One region of the Rhizobium sp. SRDI969 genome, then DNA from elsewhere that is predicted to be linked to it. Evidence: riboswitches for the same ligand, from Rfam matches in the RefSeq annotation. Region 1 holds a riboswitch; the other holds the start of a gene.
What was found. A riboswitch is a leader RNA that binds a small molecule or an ion and turns the genes downstream of it on or off. The one in region 1 is predicted to bind cobalamin.
Positions count from the first base shown of each region.

Region 2: it holds a riboswitch for cobalamin, as region 1 does, so the genes downstream of both, nrdH (glutaredoxin-like protein NrdH) here and bluB (5,6-dimethylbenzimidazole synthase) in region 1, are expected to answer to the same signal.

Region 1 covers NZ_CP104035.1:2,235,230-2,238,458, forward strand. Annotated here, with positions in the region: gene N2A41_RS11255 (DUF2865 domain-containing protein) at 1-863, shown strand, start outside; gene bluB (5,6-dimethylbenzimidazole synthase) at 937-1,626, opposite strand; cobalamin riboswitch at 1,669-1,855, opposite strand; gene N2A41_RS11265 (hypothetical protein) at 1,823-1,981, opposite strand; gene N2A41_RS11270 (methyl-accepting chemotaxis protein) at 2,252-3,229, shown strand, end outside.
Region 2 covers NZ_CP104035.1:3,874,310-3,877,538, reverse strand. Annotated here, with positions in the region: gene N2A41_RS19205 (heavy metal translocating P-type ATPase) at 1-600, shown strand, start outside; cobalamin riboswitch at 764-987, shown strand; gene nrdH (glutaredoxin-like protein NrdH) at 1,265-1,486, shown strand; gene nrdI (class Ib ribonucleoside-diphosphate reductase assembly flavoprotein NrdI) at 1,496-1,900, shown strand; gene nrdE (class 1b ribonucleoside-diphosphate reductase subunit alpha) at 1,879-3,229, shown strand, end outside.

The DNA.
Region 1 (3,229 bases):
GCATGGTCGTCATCGGCGGCGAAAATGCCGATTATTGCGCCGAGCTGTCGCAGTCCGAAGCCCGGATGATCGACAACATCCGCTATCTCCAGGACCGCCGTGACGAGCTGCGCAACCAGACCGACGGCAATGAGGACGCGCGCCGCGAGCTGACCGCCGCTCTCGACCGCAATGGCTGCAACAGCGAAAACTTCTATGCCCCGAGCGATCGCAGCGCCGACGACCTCGCCCCGAGCGTCGAAGAACAGGCGATGCGCACCGACACCTTTATTCCGCTCGGCGGCGGTGAAGAGGTCGATCCGCGTTACGGCGTGCCGCGGGCCGAAATGCTCTCGCCGGTCAGCACCATGTGCGTGCGCAGCTGTGACGGCGGCTTCTTTCCGATCAGTTCGAACGCCACATCGGTCGATTTCGGCCGCGACGCACAGACCTGCGCCAAGATGTGCCCGGGCATCGAGACCGAACTGTTCTATCGTGACGTGACGAGCACCGAAGCCTCGAACATGATCTCGGTCGCAACGGGCACGCCCTACAGCGCCATGAAAAATGCCTTTGCCTACAAGAACCGCACGCCCGGGGAAAAGTCCTCCTGCGCCTGCAATCTCACCGCCTATTATGAGGAGATGCGCGGCAAGCAGGTGGTGAGCGAACCACCGCAGCAGAGCTCCATTACCACTATCCGCACCAATCCCCCGGCGAAGGATGCCGCAGCTGCGCCGCAACCATCCGTTCCCGAGCGCCCCTACGATCCGACGCAGAACCGCGTCCGTCAGGTCGGCCCCCAGTTTCTCGCCGGCGATCAGGGCTCGATCGACCTCACCAATCCGGCAACGCCGGGCCCGCAACCACAACAACAGCAGTGATATCAATCAAGCCACCCAAACCGCGCGGCGGTTTTGGGACTACGACATGCGTCTTCGATGCGACGCACTTTATTTAGGGCTCGCTTCGTCCCCATCCATCATGAAAGACGAGTTCCTCAAGCGGCAGCCGCTGCCGCCAGCCTTTGACGGAGAGTTCCGGCTCGTCATAGAGCCGATCGACGAAACCGGCACAGAGCCAGGCGACCACCTCGATATGCTCGGGTATGCCGAGAATGCTCTTCAGGTCGCCTTCATGAAAGATGCTGACCCAGCCGACGCCGACCCCTTCCGCCCGCGCGGCAAGCCAGAGGTTCTGGATGGCGCAGACTGTGGAATAGCTATCCATCCTCGGATTGTGCGTACGCCCCAGCACCACGCTGCCGCCGCGGGTGGGATCGCAGGTCACGCAGATCCCGAGCGGCGCCTCCGTAATGCCTTCGAGCTTAAGCGAACGATATGCCTGCCGCCGTTCGCCTTCGAACATCAGCGCCGCCTCCTCGTTGGCGCTGGCAAAGGCATTCCGGACGCGCGCCCGCACAGTCGGGCTTTTCACCAGAATGAAATTCCACGGCTGCATGAAACCAACCGACGGCGCGTGATGGGCGGCCGTCAACAGACGCTCCACGACATCGTCTGGCAAGGGATCAGGCAGGAACTGGCTGCGAACGTCGCGCCGCGTCATGATCGCATGATAGACGGCCTCGCGTTCGGCCAAGGAAAAACCGGACGCCGCCGAAAGGGCATCCTCATCAAAGGGTCGCATCGTCAAATCCCCAACAACGCAACCGCCCCGCCGTCCGCGCGGATCGGTCTATCTAGCCAGGCCGGTCTTCTGACTGGGCGTCATCCGTCTGCCGCAGCCTTCCCGGCAAGAAGCCAGTGGCGTGATAAGCGGCAAACGTCGGCCTTACAGCGTTGGGCACGTTCCGGCTTTGCACCGGATTCCCGATTCTCCCGCCTTACCGGCGGGCACCTGACGGCGCATCTATTTCAGGAAAGCGCGGCGGCGGCAAGGCGGCCCGCACGCCGCCGACACGCTGCATGGCCTTCGGCGATGTCGATGACGCCGACAGCAGCCAGGCAACCGCGATCAATGCCGTTGCCCAGCGTATCTCCATCCCTCCACCGTCCAGCACGATACGACAGTACCCGCCGGTTCGCTGGGCTTGGCGCCCGCAGGCGCCAGGGTGAAACGACCCGCATGTACCCCAGCACCATTCTACTTTATGATTTATTCACACATCAAATACACACTGCGTTTACGCGTTTTGGGTTGCTATCAGGACATGGGCATGAGGGCTCATGATGTGACCGTCAGCGTCGATGCCCGTATTGATACGCCAGTCCGGAACATGTCCGACTGAGCCGCAATTCTAGGCCGCCGCGGAATGTTCCAATTTTTGAAAACGATGCCTCTGACCGCCAAGCTGGCGGCGATTATCGTTGCCGTGAACCTCTGCGGCATTTCCGCTTTCGCCACCTATACCTGGATGTACGAAACCCGGGCCTTGATCGATGGCGCCAAGGCGAACTGGTCCAAGGATGCCGAGCAATTTGCCTCTCTGGCAGCGGGCGGCGTGAAATGGGGGAAGGCGAACGCCGTTCGAGAGGCTTATTCGCTCTACCGCGACGACCCCTCGCTCGATCTCGTGCAGTTTGCCGCATTCAACGCCGAACCTGCCGCCGTCGATACCTGGGCGCGCGATGGCGTCAGTGGTTTGCCGGCACCAACCGATCTGGCGAAGAGCCTGAGCGCGAAACCGGAAAAGACGACCATCGATGACGGTAGAATATCTGCCGGCGTCGTGACGATCATCGCGCCGCTCCCGCTGGATAAGTCGGGCAAGGCCACCGGTTACGTCGTCACGAACTGGTCCGTCGAAAAAATCGCTTCCGAAGTCAGGCAGAAAGTTCTCATTTCGCTGCTCACGCAGTCCGCGATCACCGCCATAGCCGTCGTTGCCTTCCTTCTCGCCATGCGCAGCCTCGTTGGCCGGCCCATCAGGATCCTCAGTGAGAGAATCAGCGCGTTGCAGAAAGGCGACCTGGCCTCTCCCGTCACCTACAGGGAAAATGGCGACGAGATCGGCTTTCTGGCACGCGCGTTGGAAGTCTTCCGCCACGAGGCGATTGCGAAGGTCGAGAGAGAGCAGGCCGCTGCCGAGCAGAGCGCTTCGCTCGACGCCGAACGGGCGCGCAATGTATTGTTCACCGAAGAAGCCAGCAACACCCAGCGGCTGGTCATGACCTCTCTCGCAAATGCATTGGAAAAGCTTGCCGCCGGCGATTTCTCGATACAATTGGCCGATCTCGGTCCCGAATTCGATAAATTGCGGCAGGATTTTAACAACATGGTCGATGCGGTC
Region 2 (3,229 bases), 1.6 Mb from region 1:
AACGACGAGGGCAAGAGCCTGTCGGTGCTGCTCGTCAACGGTGTTGCGGCGGGTTTGATCGCCATGCGCGACGAGCCGCGCGAGGATGCCGAGGCCGGGCTCGCTGCCCTCAAATCAGCAGGCGTCAAGGCGATGATGCTGACGGGCGACAACAAACGGACGGCGGCAGCCGTTGCCGGCATGCTCGGCATCGACTGGCGCGGCGAGATGATGCCTGAGGACAAGCAGCGGGTCGTCGGCGAATTGAAGCACCAGGGCTTCATCGTCGCCAAGGTCGGCGACGGCATCAATGATGCTCCGGCGCTGGCTGCTGCCGATATCGGCATTGCTATGGGCGGCGGCACCGATGTGGCGCTCGAGACGGCGGATGCCGCCGTGCTGCACGGACGCGTCGGCGACGTGGCGCGGATGATCGAACTTTCCAAACGCACGATGCGCAACATCCTGCAGAACATCACCATCGCACTCGGGCTGAAGGCGGTGTTCCTAGTGACGACGATCGCCGGCATTACCGGGCTCTGGCCGGCGATCCTCGCTGATACCGGCGCTACCGTGCTGGTCACGATCAACGCGCTGCGGCTGCTTCGAATAAAAATATGAATATCGTTTCGGGGAGCCGGCTTCTGTCGGCTCTTTCTGACCGGTTCTCCACAGCGCCTTTTCGTTAACGCTTCATTATCCACATCATACACGGGCGCGGCGATTCGTTGCCGCCATTGCTGCAGCGCCACAACTACTTGTTGACGTCATCAGCGATTCGAGTACCATATCTAGTGTTCGAGGTTCCGTCGATTCGTGAGGATCGGCGGCTAAGACGGGAATACGGTGCGCCTCGCCATCATGGCGAAGCAATGCCGGAGCTGCCCCCGCAACTGTAAGCGGCGAGCAACTGTCCGATTTCTGGTCACTGGAGCATGATGCTCCGGGAAGGCTGGGCAGGAGCGTTGACCCGTGAGCCAGGAGACCTGCCTCGAACGAAACGTCCACGGGCGGGGTGTCCGGAAGGTCGCGTTGCATGGCTGCGGGGAATGTCCGCATCGCGTTTCGCAGGCCCGAGCCTCCGCCCCCGAAACCTTCGTATTGTGCCACTTCGGGGTGAAGTCATGTCAGTATCTCAGTTCAGGCCGCCACCCGCTGGAGGTAGAGGGCGGAGTACGCCCAGCGGCTGAACAGCCGCATAGCTCAAATCACCAGAGATTTTTCGACGGATATCGGCAGATTTCCGATCGATCTCCTGCGTCCCAATCGCGTCACGAGGAATATCATGACCATTACCGTCTACAGCAAGCCTGCCTGCGTCCAGTGCACCGCCACCTACCGTGCCCTCGACCGGTTGGGTGTCGATTATGACATCGTCGATATCTCGCAGGATGCCGAAGCGCTCGATCGCGTCCGCAGCCTCGGCTACATGCAGGCGCCTGTCGTCATCGCCGGCGAGCAGCATTGGGCGGGCTTCCGCCCCGACATGATCAGCGCACTTTCCTGAGGAAAGGCGATGGCTCTGATCGTCTATTATTCCAGCCGATCCGAGAACACCCATCGGTTCGTCGCCAAGCTCGGACTGCGCGCAACGCGCATTCCGCCAAGTGGCGCTGACGCGTTCCATATCCGCGAACCCTTCGTGCTTGTTGTGCCGACCTATAGCGGCGACGGCGGCAAGGGTGCCGTTCCCAAGCAGGTGATCCGTTTCCTCAACGATGCGGAAAACCGAGGACACATCCGCGGCGTGATTGCCGCGGGCAACAGCAATTTCGGCGAGACATACGGGCTCGCCGGCGACGTCATCTCGAAGAAATGCCAGGTGCCTTACCTCTACCGGTTCGAGCTGCTGGGCACGGAAGCGGATGTCGCCAACGTCAAACACGGAATGGAACGGTTTTGGACACGGGAACAACTCTGACGCGGGATGCGGGCGCAAAACCGCATAACACTTTTGCTCATCCCGCCGGCGAACGCCCTTTGAAAGCGGCGGAAACGCTCGACTATCACGCGCTGAATGCGATGCTGAACCTCTATGACGATGAGGGCAGGATCCAGCTCGACAAGGATCGTTTGGCTGCCAAGCAGTATTTCCTGCAGCATGTGAACCAGAACACGGTGTTCTTTCACAACCTCCGGGAAAAGCTCGATTACCTCGTCACCGAGGGTTACTACGAGCAGGAGGTTCTCGACCAGTATTCCTTCAATTTCGTGCGCGACCTGTTCGACCAGGCCTATGCCAAGAAATTCCGTTTCCCGACCTTCCTCGGCGCCTTCAAATACTACACCAGCTATACGCTGAAGACCTTCGACGGAAAGCGCTATCTCGAGCGTTATGAGGACCGCATCTGCATGGTGGCGCTGGCGCTCGCGCGCGGCGACGAGGGGCTTGCCCGCGACATGGTCGAGGAGATCATTTCCGGCCGCTTCCAGCCGGCGACGCCGACCTTTCTCAATGCCGGCAAGAAGCAGCGCGGCGAACTGGTTTCCTGCTTCCTGCTGCGCGTTGAGGACAATATGGAATCGATCGGCCGGTCGATCAATTCGGCGCTGCAATTGTCGAAGCGTGGTGGCGGCGTGGCGCTGTCATTGACGAACATCCGCGAGGCGGGCGCGCCGATCAAACATATCGAGAACCAATCGTCAGGCATCATCCCGGTGATGAAGCTGCTCGAAGACAGTTTCTCCTATGCCAACCAGCTCGGCGCGCGCCAGGGCGCGGGGGCCGTCTATCTCAATGCCCACCACCCCGATATCATGCGCTTCCTCGATACCAAGCGCGAAAATGCCGACGAGAAGATCCGCATCAAGACACTGTCGCTCGGCGTCGTCGTGCCCGACATCACCTTCGAACTCGCGAGGAACAACGAGGACATGTACCTGTTCTCGCCCTATGACGTGGAGCGCGTCTATGGCGTGCCCTTCACCGAGATTTCGGTGACGGAAAAGTACCGCGAGATGGCGGACGACGCCCGCATCTCCAAAAAGAAGATCAAGGCGCGCGAGTTCTTCCAGGTGCTTGCCGAAATCCAGTTCGAGAGCGGCTATCCCTACATCATGTTCGAGGACACGGTGAACCGGGCGAACCCGATCGCCGGGCGCATCTCGATGAGCAATCTCTGCTCGGAGATCCTGCAGGTGAGCGAGGCCAGCGAATATCATGACGACCTTTCCTACAAACATCTCGGCAAGGATATTTCCTGCAATCTCGGCTCGCTGAATATCGCCGCGGCAATGGATTCGGGCGATT